One region of the Rossellomorea sp. y25 genome, then DNA from elsewhere that is predicted to be linked to it. Evidence: riboswitches for the same ligand, from Rfam matches in the RefSeq annotation. Region 1 holds a riboswitch; the other holds the start of a gene.

Region 1 (8,086 bases):
TTTTGAACAAAATTTCTCATGGCATCGTACGCCAGTCCTCCAGGTACAAGAGGTATAATGCCGGCTACAGAGAAGATGATGACCGGGGTTTTATACATTTTCGCAAACACCTGACTGATCACGGCCACGACAAAGGATGCAAGTAACGTCGCAAGTACCGCATCGGCGTCGTTTAAACTCATTACTATGTAGATGATCCAGCCTAACATTCCAACAATTCCGCATTTGAAAAGGGACTGCTTTGGAGCATTGAAGATAATCCCGAATGCAGCAGCGGAGATGAAGCTGGTCACTAATTGTTCTATGATGAGCATTCCCTTTTCACCTCATTCTTTTTTCCTAATACTAAACAAAGTCACCCTACGTCAGAGTGAAAACTACGGCAATACCCGTCCCGATGGCAAACGCCGTTAAAAAAGCTTCTGCTCCCTTCGATAAACCCGACACCAAATGCCCTGCCATTAAGTCCCGGACGGCATTGGTAATGAGGAGCCCGGGAACCAGAGGCATCACTGATCCAATAATAATCTTATCCAGCTCCTGTCCGACTCCAAGCTGGACGAACCCATAGGAAAGCATTCCGATAATAAAGGAAGCGAGAAACTCGGCGAAGAATTTAATGGGCACAAGTCGATGAAAATAGATCAGGCTCGTAAACCCGACTCCACCAGCGAAAAGCGCAGGAATGAAGTCATTCCACATTCCCTGGAACATGATGAGAAAACATCCGCTTGCAATCGAAGCGGCCAATACCTGAATCACAAAGGAGTAAGAAAGATCAGATTGATCAAGCTTTTCCAAAGCATTGTATGCTTCTTCAAGGGTGAGATGCCCCTTACTGATTTGCCTTGAAATACTATTCACTAGGGTTACTTTTTCAAGATCGGTAGACCGTTCGTTTATTCGAATAAGCTTCGTTTTCGTTGGTTCAGACGTTTCAATCGAGAAGATGATCCCTGTTGGTGTAACATAGCTGTGAGATTCTGAAATCCCATAAGAAGCGGCGATCCGCATCATCGTATCCTCTACGCGATACGTTTCTGCACCACTTTGCAGCATGATCTTACCCGCCAGCAAACTTACCTCCATAATGTCATATCTTCTTATCATTTTTGCTTCCAATATAGATCTCTCCACACGTGCTATTTTTTGAATAGGTCTAGTTTATAGGAAAGAATGGGTGTAAGCAATGAGGAAGGGGATGATTTTACGAAGATTTAATCTGCGTAGAGGGTTTTAGGATTGAGTTTTTTTGTAACTTGACGAAAATTTTTCAGTCTCCGAATCTTTACTAATCATCCTTCTATTCCCTTTTCTCTTCCTTTTAAAGAGAATGTACAAAACAGTTACCAGCACAAATCCTGTTAGAACCAACAGTTGATATTCTTCTACCAACCCCAAGATCACTTCTCTATCACCATCATAGAACTTGCCTATACTTAAGAAAAAAAAGGTAGACGGAGCTATCCCAAGCATAGTAAGGAGAGAATACACTTTCAAATCCATTTTTGCCATGCCTGCCATGAAGGGGATGATATTTCCTAAATGAAGGGGACTTGCAATTGCTACGCTCCAGATTCCGTAACGGTTGAACTTTTCCTGAGCTTCTTTGAGCTTCTTCCGTTTTTCAGGTTTCAACCTTGCCTCAAGCTTCGCACCTAATTTTGAACTGATAAAATAAGGAATATAGCTACCCGCTGTATAAAGAAAGCTTCCTATTAGAGAAAGCACTCCTATCTCCATCCACGTTAATTCTAAAATAAATCCCATTGTTACGATGAAAAAAGTGCCCACAAAAGGGAAAGCACTTCCTTCAATAAATAGAGAAAGCAATACACCCCATATCCCCCACTCTGCCGAATAATTTGCCATGATTTCTTCCATCGAGGTCACTCCTATATGAACGAATAACTTAAGTATAAAAAAATCACCAACATGCAAACAGAAGCCGTAGAAGTAAATACTTCTAAGACCTGGGATGTATTTTCATAGAAAAAAGACCAGCCTCTTTATAGTGACCGGTCCAAATAACTTAGGATGCCTTTCGGTTGCTTTCTTGAGGAGATACCCTTACTTTGATCAATCTTGGCACTGTGTTGAGTACGATCAGCAGAGCGATTGAACAAAGAAGAGCTGAGCCCAACATGGTGATTCCGTTTGCTGCTAATGAAAAAAGTAGCGGCGACATGCCTTTTGGCGCATATTCTGCAAAGAAGACATATCCTGCGATGAAGTGCCAAAAATATCGACCCAGACTACCTAAAAACGTAGCAGCCACTACCCACATGACCGCTCTAGTTCGACGGTTACTTCTTACTGAGGATTGGATCTTACCGGAAAAGAATCCGGCAAGACCGATAAAGGCAAAGGCGATGAAATATTCAATTACCATTTGCACTGGAGTCGCAATCCAAGCGTCACCCAAGGCAATCTGCAATAGGCCCCATACAAATCCAGCCAGTATACCAGCCTTCCATCCTCTTCGATATGACAATAGAAAAATAGGAACCATTGCTATCGAAATGGAGATACTGGGTGATAGCTTAATAGAAGGAAGCATATCAAGGATAACGGCGAATGCCGCCATCAATGAGGCTTCAAGTAAAACGACAAGACGCATGTTTTTCATAAAAGAATCCCCCTTGTAAGATGAAACGAAACCATAAGGGGGCTGAATGTAAAAGGAAAAATAAGCCATGCTGCTTACTATCCACATCCCTACGCTAGTACTAACTAACAGGTTCAGAGGGTCAGAACAGATTGTTCACTCTCAGCTTTCGCTCCCCTTGTGGTAACGTTTATAAAGTTGTTTGGTTTTATTATACATGAAGAATGAAATGATAAAAGATAGAGAGGTTCACTCTTTAACTTCGCTATTGATTAAGGTGACTCATTAAGAGGATCGTGAAGTATGATGACGGGCATTGACTTAGGGGTAACCATGAATCCATAGACTTTTCCGTCCTTGTCCTTATACGCTACAGAATAATCTCCAAACTGGGGTGAGAATTCGACGTTCTGGTATTCGAGGTCCAGATCTTGATACTTCAGGCTGATATACAGGTTAGTGGCAATTCTTGCTGTCAAGTGTTGTACACTGGAAATCCGGTTGGCTACTATTATGAGGATGATTGCTAAACCAAGTAACATGACTTTCTTTGTCCTGGACAATCTGATCATTCATCAAGCCCCCTTTTATTTCTTCATGACTACTATACTCGTATACTCTCTATTATATACCTATTCACCGAACCATGACAAAAGAGCTACTTTTTTAGCAGCTCTTTTTCATTGTCTATAATCCCCAACTTAAAACAGCTCTCGATTTTTAATTTTCACAGTATTAAACAACCGTTTAATACTGTAAACTTTGACAAACCAACAACTTTCACGCTTAATCAAACGTTTGTTTAGTTGTCTAACATCTTCACCAGACGGGACATTTGGGTATGTAACTCATCGATTGGAACGAATCGGGCCTTCCTGAACATTTCTTTTCCATCTACAAATACGATGACCACCGGCACAGTAAAGATAGAGAACCCACCAGCTATTTCCGGTATTTCCCCTGCATCGGCATGAATGGACTTTACATCTTGAAACTCTTCCAGCACCCCTTTCACTTGGGGCAGTAGAGCGTGACAAACAGAGCAATTGGGTCTGGATATGTATAGTAACACCATCTTTTCTCCTGCCAGAGTAGCATTGATAGTTTCTAAAGAATGAACTTCTTCCATATCTAACCGTCTCCCTTCTTTCATTACACACACTAGTAATATGTATACCCACCTATTCAAAGGTTTACTAATAGGAACCCGCGGGAAAAGATAAACGAAGACAAAATAATTTGAAAAATGGAGGAGATTGAATTGAAACCGACTGTTAAGGAATTTTATGACGATAAGGAATTAATTACAGAAGTTGAAAAGCTTTCTTCTCAAGGTATCGACAAACACAATCTTTATGTATTATCCCATGATGATGACCGGACGGACAGAGTCGCTGATCGGGCTGACGCCAATGAGATCGGTGTTAAGGAAACAGGCATCGGGACTGCAGTAGGGAACATGATTCTGAATAAAGGCGACGAACTCCGAAACAAGCTGATGGAAGTTGGATTTTCCCACGCAGAAGCGGATCAGTACGAAGGAAAGCTCGATGAAGGAAAGATATTATTGATTGTTAAGAACTGACCTTATAGAACAATGACTTAGGATGATTCCCCGGAATCATCCTTTTTTGTCTTGAAAAACATATAGCTTCCCGTTTGCTGGTCTTCTAAACTTAGGGCCATTAAACCCTCGTTTAATCAGCTCTTTTCTCATAAACATCATAATCCCGCCATGCCCAACAATGAGAACGTCCTCACCCTCATGTATGATCGCTTCGACAATCCTGTTGATTCTTTTAAGGATTTCATTCTTACTTTCAGGCTGAGAACGATGATTAAACCACCAGGCTACCCGGATCATAAACAAATGTAAAAACAGAGGAAGCTTTCTCTTGTAATTGAATAAGGGAGATAGTCTGATTTCACGTAGTTCCTTCAACGATACGATATCCCCGGCATAGACTTTTCGAGCAGTTACTTCTGCCCTGGTTAAGTCACTTGCGTAGCACTTCTTCCATTCAATATCATGAAGATCAACCTCATTCTCTTCTACATCAGACTCATCGTACTCTTCTACCCACTTCATTAGTTCTTCGGATGTTACAAATCTTTCAGGGTATCCTCTTTTTACTTTAAAATGCCTTACGAGACCAATCTTCACATTTTCACCCCCTTCACTACCATTATACTATTTTTGGAAATAAAAAAAGCATGCGACCTAAGTCGCATGCTTACTTTTATTAACCCAACGATACGTCCAGAATCATCATTACAACAAATCCCAACATGAGTCCCAATGTGGCCAAGTCTGTACTTCCAGAGGATTGAGACTCTGGGATCAGCTCTTCCACTACTACGAAAATCATTGCCCCTGCAGCAAAAGCAAGTGCGTAAGGAAGCAATGGCTGCACTAATAGGACAGCAGCTGCACCAACTACGGCAGCAATGGGCTCAACGATAGCTGAAAGCTGACCATAGTTGAAGGACCTCAGACGTGACATCCCTTCTCCGCGCAATGGAATAGAAAGGGCCGCCCCTTCAGGCATATTCTGAATACCAATTCCGATCGCGAGCCCGATCGCCCCTACCAATGTTGCGTCACCAAGTCCCATTGACGCTGCCCCAAAAGCCACACCGATGGCTAAACCTTCGGGAATGTTATGAAGGGTAATCGCAAGAAATAGTAAGGTTGATTTTTTAAATTTAGTCGGAGGTCCCTCCGCTTTTTCTGCTGAGTTCCCTAAGTGTAAATGAGGTACGACAAAATCTAATAGTCGAATGAAAAGGCCGCCAAGCAAAAAACCGATTGCAGGAGCGAGCCACGGAATCTGACCGTTTTGTTCACTGAACTCTATTGATGGAGCAAGAAGTGACCAAAACGATGCTGCTATCATGACACCTGCAGCAAACCCAAGCATCATGTTCAGAGTATGCTTTTCTATTTTGGTAAAGAAAAAAACCGTCGCGGCCCCCAGTGCGGTTAATCCCCATGTCAATGTACCGCCAAAAAGTGCCTGGACGGCTGGGTTGAATCCACTTAACCAATCTAAGAACATAACCGACCCTCTCCTCCGATCAAAAATTTTAATACCACCATTTTGCATCAAGGAAACTTTCTTTGTCAAAGGAAATGTCATCTTTACCATGCTTTATCACTTTTCTATATATATGTTATTCATCTCAGTTTGTGTTTGTATCATTCTTTTTACTCCCAAACCTGGAGTCCTTATTCACAAAAGTCAAAGTGAATACCACACTTACCAGCTTTTCAAGAATATTTTCATTTCCCCTCTTCCCAAACTGGTAGAACTTGTTATATACTTTAACTGTATTAAGACACATAGTACACTTTATACGGTTGGGAGGGTGGATATGTTTGAGCTTGATTTAAGAAGTCGAAAGCCCATATATGAACAATTAGTCGAGAAATTAAAAGAGTTGATCATTAATGAGGTGTTGAAGCCTGACGAACAATTGCCTTCCGTTCGTGCATTGGCCCAACAGCTGACCATAAATCCAAACACAATCCAAAAAGCTTATAGGGAACTAGAAACTCAAAGGTTTATTTATTCGGTGAAAGGACGGGGTAGCTTTGTTAATCCTTCAAGTCACATTCAAAATGCGGAGAAAATTATGAAAGTAAAGGAAGAGTTGTCTAAACTTTTGTCTGAAGCTCTTTATTTAGGGATTACGCCTGAAGACTTAAAGCAGATGATTGCTGACATCGAGGCATCGGCAGGAGGGAATCAATCTGATGATAGAGATTAAATCATTAAGTAAATCCTTTGAAGGTACTACAATTATTCATGACGTTTCGTTCTCTGTTCAAAAAGGATCGATTTATGGACTGCTCGGATCGAATGGGGCAGGAAAAACGACACTACTCAAAACCATTGCGGGAGTGTTAAAGCCGGATAGCGGGAACGTTCTCTTAAGAGACCAAGCGATCTTTGAGAATATCAAAACGAAAGAAACCCTGTTTTTCATTCCTGATCAACCCTTTTTCTTCGCTCACTATACCTTGAATCAAATGGCAAAATTTTATCAAAACACCTATAGTCGCTGGAATGAACATCAGTATCAATCTCTAACCGGCCTATTTGAGGTAAACCCTCATAAAAAGCTTCATAAATTTTCGAAAGGCGTCCAGCGTCAAGCAGCCTTCATTCTAGGATTATCCACTCAGCCGGATGTGCTCATTCTGGATGAGCCCCTTGATGGATTGGATCCTGTCGTTCGTAAGAAAGTAAAAAGCGTGCTGATCACAGAAGTTGCCAATCGGGAGATGACGATCCTTATTTCCTCTCACAACCTTCGTGAAGTGGAGGATGTTTGTGATCATATCGGAATTTTGCATCAAGGAAGATTTCTATTGGAGAAAGAGCTTGATGATTTGAAATCCGGGATTCATAAAGTTCAGTTGGCCTTTAAAGGCGAAATGCCGCAGAAGCTCTTTACCGAACTTGACCTTCTGCACGAAGAGACCAGGGGAAGCGTATCCCTCTGCATCGTTCGAGGGGATGAACAACAGGTAAGAAGCAAGATCCAACCTTATCATCCAGTTATTTTCGATATGTTACCGTTGACCCTTGAAGAAATTTTTGTTTATGAAATGGAGGACGTCGGATATGCCATCCAAAACATCATGGATCAATAAGGAAGTCATCCTTCAAAGCCTTAGGAATGTTGGATGGGTAGGGATCGTTTATTTTATCGGACTTCTCTTTTCGTTGCCGGTTGACATTATCGGTAAACTTTCCAACGACAATCAACCCTATCCGATTGCCATTTACGAGAACCTGTTTAAAATGCAATACCCGATTCAAATGGGTTTGATGCTGTTCGTTCCGGTCATCTTATCCCTTTTCCTTTTCCGTTATTTACATGTAAAGCAGGCTGCAGACTTCATGCATAGCCTTCCGCTGACACGCAGCAAATTGTTTTATCATTTTACCGTTACAGGAATCGTCATCCTCATCATGCCAATTGTACTGAATACAGCGATTTTACTTTCCTTTTATTCATTTACGGATCTTCAGCAATTCATTGATGTTCAAGACATTTTAGTCTGGTGCGGCATCACGATCCTAATGAACATCCTTCTGTTCACAGCCGCTACCTTTGTGGGCATGATAACGGGACTAACAGCTGTACAGGGAGTAATGACTTACATCCTGCTCCTATTACCGGCTGGAATGTTTATGCTCGTATGCTTTAGCTTGAAAAATCTTTTATATGGATTTCCAGAGGATTATTTTTTCAATATCAAAATCGAACAATATTCCCCTGTCATCAAGGCCGTATATCTTGAGAATAAAATCTTTTCCGGATTAGATGTAACACTGTTCATAGCTATCACTCTCCTACTCTATGTTTTATCGTATGTATTATATAAAACGAGAAAAGTAGAAGCAGCGTCACTTGCTATTGTATTCCCTGTCCTCCGACCCCTATTCAAATATGGAGTCGCATTCT
Region 2 (8,086 bases), 2.1 Mb from region 1:
GAAGGGATTAGGGTTCTTCCCGTATGGTATTGTGGATCAGCACTTTGATAAAAAAGCACGATTGGGGCGTTTAATTGCAACCAATGCTGAACATGGAGAAGAAAATGAATTCGCCTATGGCATCGATGAAGATACGGCGATGATAGTGGATAACGAAGCGAAAACCATTGAAGTAAAAGGTAGAGGCGGCGTTTCCGTAGTAGATTTGAGTCAGTCAAATCTATCACAATCATCGCATACGTATAAAAATATTCAATTATCATGGATTACCTCTGGAGATCAATTAAATTTAAATACAAATGCATATACGATCAGTGATCATAAGGTTTCAACAAAAGACTATGAATATTACGAATATAAAGCTGCTCCCCATACAGGAGTATTAACGCCGCACCCTTCTCTTGCAAACTATTTAAGCTATAGCCTTCTTGATAACTTTGGCCAGGATGAAGTGAAGAGCTATAGTTTTTCTGAAGATGAAGGCTTCGAACTGACTTTCAAAAAGGGAGATCAAACGGAAGGCTTTTGGGGTTATAAAGATGGAAACAAAGATGATTACTCATATCTCAATGTGAAAATGGATATCGTACCAGTAAAAATCTCGATTGAAAACAAATAGAATTGAACGGAAAGCCTGGGCGGATTGACGCTCAGGCTTTTTCAAAGTGAATCAACTTTTCTTAGGTCATTTGCCAGTATATTTGATTGGTAGCATCTGATATACTAGTGATAACAAAGTGCTAGCAGTTGCTAACAGATAGATAGAAAAGGAGGGCGAACCTTGTCAGATCAAGGAAGAATGCAGCTTAATGTAAGGGTTGATACGGAAACATCAAAGAAATTGGATGAAATCGTTGAATACTATCAGCAAAACACGAAGATTGGAAGAGTTTACAAAGGCGATGTGTTAACTGATATCATCCATAAATCCTACGAGGTCATGCAGAAGCAAAAAGCGATTCAAAATCGGAAATATTAATATTTTTCTGTCTTGGGATTCATATGATCAACTCCTCTAATAGATAATGAAAATTCAGCCACTCGGTATGAAAATATGGGATAATTCATGTAATAATATAGGAGACATGTTTAAAATAATGAAAGTAAAAGAGGTCCTCATCGTGCAAATGCCGAAAAAGTTAATCAATATTCAAAAAGGGTCCGGAATTTCCCCGTACATATGGAGCATCATCAGCATCCTGCCATTTTATTTTATCTTTCAGTCCTCCTCTACGATCGAAATTGTTGTAGGGATTTCCTTGACCATCATGTTCTTTATTTCTTTACGATTTGCTTTTATTTCAAAGGACTGGCCGGTTTATTTATGGACATCAATTTTAATTGCGATATCCATTACCATGACCATTCAATTTAATTTTATCTACTTTGCTTTTTATATTGCCTATTATAATGGGAATATAAAAAACCGGGTGGCGTTTTTAACCCTTTATATTATCCACCTTGTGTTAACGACGGCATCGATCAATTATAATTTTGTTATACAGGATGAATTATTTTTATCTCAATTTCCTTTTATTCTGATCATTTGGATAAGCGTCATTCTGTTACCGTTTAATATTTATAATCGAAATAAACAGGTGCAGCTCGAAGATCAGTTGGAAGATGCTAATAAACGTATTTCAGACTTGGTCAAGCAGGAAGAACGCCAGAGGATTGCCCGTGATCTACACGATACTTTGGGTCAAAAGCTTTCTCTCATCGGTTTGAAAAGCGATCTGGCCAGAAAATTGGTGTACAAGGATCCAGAGCAGGCCCGGAGTGAATTAAAGGATGTTCAGCAGACGGCACGAACCGCTTTGAGTGAAGTAAGGACAATGGTTTCACAAATGAGGGGTATTCGATTAAAGGACGAAATCGTCCGGATCAAACAGCTATTAAAGGCAGCGGAAATTGATTTCGTGATGGATGATGAAGTCATGCTGCCCCAAGCATCACTCTTTCTGGAAAATATCTTGAGCATGTGCCTAAAAGAAGCCGTGACGAATGTTGTCAAACATAGTAAGGCTTCATACTGTGAGCTCATCATTGAAGAGTCGGATAAAGAGATGACCATTGTGGTGAAGGATGATGGTGTAGGAATCGGAGGAGATTACACACAGTCTAAAGGCAGCGGTTTAATCGGGATGAGAGAACGCTTGGAATTTGTAAATGGAAGTTTAGACATCCTTACAGAGAATGGGACCATCTTGATTATGAGAGTGCCGAAAGTGATTAAGCAGACAGACAGGGAGGGAATGGAATGATTCGAATTGTTATCGCGGAAGATCAGCGAATGTTATTAGGTGCCTTAGGCTCGTTACTTAGCTTAGAGGATGATATGGAAGTGGTGGGAAAGGCGGGCAATGGAGAAGAAGCCATTGCCCTCGTCCACGAGCTGCAGCCGGATATTTGTATCATGGATATTGAAATGCCTAAAAAGACCGGTCTTGAAGCAGCAGAGGAGTTAAAAGGCGAAAATTGCAAAGTGATTATCCTGACAACCTTTGCCAGGTCCGGTTATTTCCAGCGTGCATTAAAAGGGGGAGTGAAGGGTTATTTGTTAAAGGACAGCCCAAGTGAAGAACTGGCGAACTCGATTCGCCTTGTGATGGAGGGTAAACGTATTTATGCACCAGAGCTCATGGACGATGTGTATAGTGAAGAGAATCCTTTGACAGACCGTGAAAAGGAAGTGTTGGAGCTGGTTGCTGACGGGAAAAACACGAAAGAGATAGCCGATGAGCTTAGCCTGAAAACGGGTACCGTCCGAAACTATATCTCTACCATACTCGACAAGCTTGAAGTTAAAAATCGAATCGAAGCCATCACTCAATCAAAAGAAAAAGGATGGTTTAAATGATGGGCAGGGAGGGACTTCCAACATGGAAGCCCCTCCCTACTTTAATTGTAATGATTGTCATCCCATAATCCATTTTTGTATATTTATACATTTGTAGTATGCAGTTAATATTGCTGTAAAGAGCTTTATTCTTAAAGGAATTTCATTAAAATTTTTAAAGTGGGTATCCTTTGCTGTGATTGGTTTTGTAGGGGAAGGGCGAATGGGAAATTGATGAAAGGTTTTCTTTTTGGTGTTGACAAGCAAAAGAATCATGGTACGATAGCATCGAATACAAAATTTCATAGGACGATCCACTAGGGGTGCCTTATTAAAGGCTGAGATTAAAGTATGACTTTAAGACCCTTTGAACCTGATCTGGTTGAGACCAGCGTAGGGAAGTGGTGTTTGACGGTCGCGTAGAATCGTAATCTTACATTCTGATCTCAAGCCACTTTCTGTATGCTGCATGCATAATGGGAAGTGGCTTTTTTGTTGCCCAGTTCGGGTCGTCTGGAAAAGGAGAAAGATATTATGTCATTTTCAACGTACTTAAGAAACGAAGTAAACGAAATTTGGGAAGCGAGCTTTCAACATCCTTTCGTTAAAGGGATTGGTGAGGGAACCCTCCCCCTTGAAAACTTCAGGTATTACATCCTGCAAGATGCCTATTACCTATCCCACTTTTCAAAGGTGCAGGCACTTGGGGCAGCCAAAGCAACAGACTTACATACTACCTCTAGAATGGCAACACACGCTGTTGGGACAAATGAAGCAGAGCTTTCACTTCATGAAAATTTCTCAAATCGATTAGGGATCACGGAAGAAGAAAAACAGCAGTTTGAACCTGCTCCTACGGCTTATGCGTACACGTCACATATGTATCGGTCCGCTCAGTATGGGGGGCTCGCAGATATTCTGGCGGCAATACTCCCCTGCTACTGGTTGTATTATGAGATCGGTGAACGCTTGAAATCATGTACACCTGAGGAGGCCATTTATCAGGAGTGGATCGCAGCTTATGGGGGAGAATGGTTTCGGGAGTTAGTGGAAGAACAGATTCAGCGACTGGATGGATTGGCAGCAACGATGACAGAAACAGACAAGGAAAGAATGAAAGAGAATTTCATTTTGAGCAGCATTTATGAATTCCAATTTTGGGAAATGGCATACACACTCGAGAAATGGCCGTTTCAGTCTTCTTTAGTCAAAGAAGGTAAAGTACATGTCTAAATTAAAGCTGACGGACATTTTAGTAACGGTCGTGATCTCCATAGGTTTTGGAATTATATATAAGCTTTGGGGACCGGTTTATAACCTGTTAAAGCCATTTGGATTGCATGCGGATCAACTGATCTATGGCATGTGGTTCATGGCGGCAACCGTGGCTTTTTTAATCATTAGGAAACCTGGTGTCGCACTTCTGGCAGAAATTGCAGCATCTTCAGGGGAATTTCTCATGGGAAGTGAATGGGGCCTCGAGGTACTCCTATTCGGTCTTATTCAAGGATTGTTTGCAGAGTTGATTTTCCTTATCACCCGCTATAAGCGTTATGATGTCATCATCATTTGTGCAGCAGCTGTGGGCTCAGCAATTGGCTCAATCCTGATGGACTACTTTAAGGGATACATGGGAGACCTGGTTCTGTGGAATTTATCACTTTTTATTGGTGCCAGATTAATAGGATCCATCGTGATAGCAGGCATAGGAGCCTTTTATCTCGTTAAGGCTCTGGAGAAAACGGGGGTAACCAGTTTAGTCAGAAATGCAGAGCAAAAAGATTATGACGCGTTGAATCAGTAAAGGAGGGAAGGACGATGCATGTTGAAAATCTGCGCCTTACATTCTCCGGTTCAGAGGAACTGATGTTTAAAGACGTAAGCCTTTCAATAGAAGATGGGGAAAAGGTATTGCTATTAGGACCGTCGGGATGTGGCAAATCCACACTCCTCCAGGTTTTTTCCGGTGTGATACCCCATTCGATAGATGTGCCGATGAAAGCTGACTCGATTGAACGTCCTGAATCCTTCGGGTATGTCTTTCAAGATCCGGACGCTCAATTTTGTATGCCCTATGTAGATGAGGAAATTGCCTTTGTTTTGGAGAACAACCAGATTCCAAGAGACGAAATGCCAGAGATTATTAAAGAACTGTTAGAGAAGGTGAATTTAAGTCTGAGGGATTCCCATACGAAAATCTCCTCTCTATCTGGGGGGATGAAGCAAAAATTAGCCATTGCCTCTGCCCTTGCGCTCCATCCCCATACGCTATTTCTGGATGAGCCTACAGCCATGTTAGATGAAGAGAGTACAAAATCTGTATGGGAAACAGTGAAAACGACATGCAAAGATAAAACGTTACTTATCGTTGAGCATAAGCTTGGGCACGTACTGGATATCATAGATCGTATTATTCTTTTCGATGCTAGTGGAAGAATAGTGGCTGATGGTCCAAAGACTCACATTTTATCAAATTTTAAGGAAACAATGAAAACAGTTGGGGTATGGTATCCGGAAGCGTGGAAAGATTATCTTTCTTCCCACCTCCCGGAGAAGGCTGCCCCGTTTGGAAAAACGAATATAAAGCTAGAGAACTTCAAAGGGTATGTACAAAAAGAATTGAAAATCCACCTTGAAAATGCCGTCAGCCTTGAAGGTGAATGGATTGCAATCACCGGAAAGAACGGAGCAGGTAAATCAACATTACTCCACAGTCTCATGAAATTCATCCAAACGACCGGGACGTATGAATTATATGGGAGACAGGTAAAAGGAAAGAATGCTCCCGAGGAATGTACGTTTGTTTTTCAAAATCCCGAGTTTCAGTTTGTAACACACAGTGTGTTTGATGAAGTTGCGTATTCCTTTCGGCGGGGGAAAGTGGATGAAGGGATAGTGGAGGAAAAAGTGCATGCAATTTTAAAGCGATTTAAGCTTGATCCATACAAACAACATCATCCCTATCATTTATCAATGGGGCAAAAGCGCAGATTAAGCGTCGCAGCGTCCCTTGTCAGGAATAAAGATCTTCTATTATTGGACGAACCGACCTTTGGCCAGGATTCCCAAAATACGTTTGCGTTACTTGAGATGCTTCAAGGCTACCAAAAGGAAGGAACTACCATTTTGATGGTGACACATGATGAAAATATTATTACTCACTTTGCATCCAGAGTATGGGTAATTGAAAAGGGGCGTCTCACCCAGGATTTCCATAATGAGATCGCAGGTAGTAAAGCAATATGAATATAGAACTCGAGCATAGAGAAACCTGGCTTCATCAAATAAATCCCAGCTTCAAGCTAATGAGCTTGATCGGGCTTTTTGTATTCCTGCTTTTTATTCATTATCTTAACTGGTTGTTATATTTGAGCTTACTCTTTTTTCTCCTGTTATGGGTGTTCTCGGGATATTCATATAGAACGGTCAGTTTAATGATTTTACCCTTTTTCCTTGTTTTCATCTCTACTGCTTCATCAATGGTTTTATTTGGGAAAGGTGAAACAACATGGATGAAATTTGGATGGATCCACATTACCGAAGAGAGTTTTTATCGGGGGATCCATGTTGGATTGCGTACCATCGTATTCGCTATATTGGGATTATTATTTGCTCTTACAACGAGACCGGTGAAGCTTTTCTACTCCCTTATGCAGCAGCTGAGATTAAAACCTAAGTATGCGTATAGTTTTATGGCAGGATTCAGATTAATACCCATTATGATTGAAGAATTCTTCACGATACGAAACGCCATGAAAGTCAGGGGAGTTGAGGAAATGAAAGGAATAAAGCACGTATTCCATAAAATGAAATCGTATTCCATTCCCCTGCTTGCCCAAAGCATCAGAAGAGCTCACAGAATTGCCGTGGCTATGGAGACAAAAGGTTTTAAAGAAAGTGGGAAACGAACCTATTACTACAGAGTAACCTTCTCGAGATATGATGGATATTTCTTGGGGAGCATTCTCTTCATGATTGTGCTCAGTTATTATTTTTCTACCCATCTACCTATTTTTCCGGCGGGAGATGTTCGCTATGGGAATTGAAACGAGAAAACAATTACATGTGATTTCAACAGGAAAACAATCAGTGGAAGAATTGGTGGAAATCTCGAAGTCCATATATCCATACTTCGACGTGCTCCACCTTCGCGAAAAGCAGTGGACGGGGAAAGAATGGACTGTGGCCATTGACCGTTTAGTAAAAGCAGGAGTCCCATTAACGAAATTATGTGTCAATGACCGGGCAGACATTGCCATTATGAAGCATGCAAGAGGGGTGCAGCTTGGCCATCAAAGTGCGGATATCAGCTTAGTGAAAAGTGCTTTTCCTTCCTTACAAATAGGTGCTTCTGTACATTCCCTGGAAGAAGCGCAACAGGCGATGGATAGCGGAGCGGATTATCTACTCTATGGAAATATCTATGCTACCTCTTCGAAGCCAGGAAAGACTGGTGTGGGGGTAGCAAGCTTAGAAAAAATGGTTCAATCAATCCCTCTTCCTATTATCGGTATCGGTGGTATCACACCTAAACGCGTAGGAGAAATCATGCAAACTGGAGCAAAAGGGGTAGCGGTTTTATCAGGCATTTTCCTTTCAAAGGATCCGATTGATTCAGCACGATCCTATTATAAAGAATTACATATGGAGGTGTGGTAGCTTGGTAAAGCAGTATGACGTCATGATTGTGGGTGGAGGAGTAATTGGCTGCTCCATTGCGTATCAGTTATCCAAAAGAGGAAAGAAAGTTCTCCTGATTGAGAGGAATCAATTGGCGGGAAAAGCGTCGAAAGCCGCTGCAGGCATGCTTGGTGTTCAAACGGAATTACATGGGGGGAGTCCTCTGTATCATTTAGCGATGGCCAGTCGAAATATGTATTCTACTCTAGCTGAGGAACTCAAAGAAATTAGCGGAATGGACATTGAGTATGTAGAAAATGGAATGATTAAACTAGCGAAAACAGAGGAAGAAGCCCAGGACTTACTGGAAGTTGCATCTATAGCAGCAAAGGAGGAACAGGTTGAATGGTTATCTCCTAGTAGCCTATCTATCTACGAACCTCATCTATCAAAGGATGTGGCTGGTGGTTTGTATATTCCAAAAGATGGGAATGTCTCAGCCCTAAAGCTTTCACAAGCGTTAGGTTTAGCAGCATCGAGATTAGGTGCAGAAATGAAAGAATTTACGGACGTTTATGATTTTATTATAGAAGGAAGCAGGGTTACGGGGATTCAAACATCTATTGG

Evidence for each region. A riboswitch is a leader RNA that binds a small molecule or an ion and turns the genes downstream of it on or off. The one in region 1 is predicted to bind thiamine pyrophosphate.
Region 2: it holds a riboswitch for thiamine pyrophosphate, as region 1 does, so the genes downstream of both, tenA (thiaminase II) here and thiT (energy-coupled thiamine transporter ThiT) in region 1, are expected to answer to the same signal.

Annotation. Positions count from the first base shown of each region.
Region 1 is NZ_CP145886.1:393,410-401,495, reverse strand. It holds gene AAEM60_RS02125 (threonine/serine exporter family protein) at 1-314, opposite strand, end outside; gene AAEM60_RS02120 (threonine/serine exporter family protein) at 361-1,110, opposite strand; gene AAEM60_RS02115 (VTT domain-containing protein) at 1,237-1,884, opposite strand; gene thiT (energy-coupled thiamine transporter ThiT) at 2,033-2,629, opposite strand; TPP riboswitch at 2,699-2,797, opposite strand; gene AAEM60_RS02105 (hypothetical protein) at 2,881-3,180, opposite strand; gene AAEM60_RS02100 (thioredoxin family protein) at 3,411-3,737, opposite strand; gene AAEM60_RS02095 (general stress protein) at 3,870-4,193, shown strand; gene AAEM60_RS02090 (histidine phosphatase family protein) at 4,230-4,772, opposite strand; gene AAEM60_RS02085 (ZIP family metal transporter) at 4,852-5,667, opposite strand; gene AAEM60_RS02080 (GntR family transcriptional regulator) at 5,984-6,379, shown strand; gene AAEM60_RS02075 (ABC transporter ATP-binding protein) at 6,366-7,268, shown strand; gene AAEM60_RS02070 (DUF6449 domain-containing protein) at 7,240-8,086, shown strand, end outside.
Region 2 is NZ_CP145886.1:2,473,703-2,481,788, reverse strand. It holds gene AAEM60_RS12395 (cyanophycinase) at 1-619, shown strand, start outside; gene AAEM60_RS12390 (hypothetical protein) at 782-979, shown strand; gene AAEM60_RS12385 (sensor histidine kinase) at 1,128-2,264, shown strand; gene AAEM60_RS12380 (response regulator transcription factor) at 2,261-2,860, shown strand; TPP riboswitch at 3,149-3,256, shown strand; gene tenA (thiaminase II) at 3,374-4,072, shown strand; gene AAEM60_RS12370 (ECF transporter S component) at 4,065-4,643, shown strand; gene AAEM60_RS12365 (ATP-binding cassette domain-containing protein) at 4,658-6,085, shown strand; gene AAEM60_RS12360 (energy-coupling factor transporter transmembrane component T) at 6,082-6,885, shown strand; gene AAEM60_RS12355 (thiamine phosphate synthase) at 6,875-7,498, shown strand; gene thiO (glycine oxidase ThiO) at 7,500-8,086, shown strand, end outside.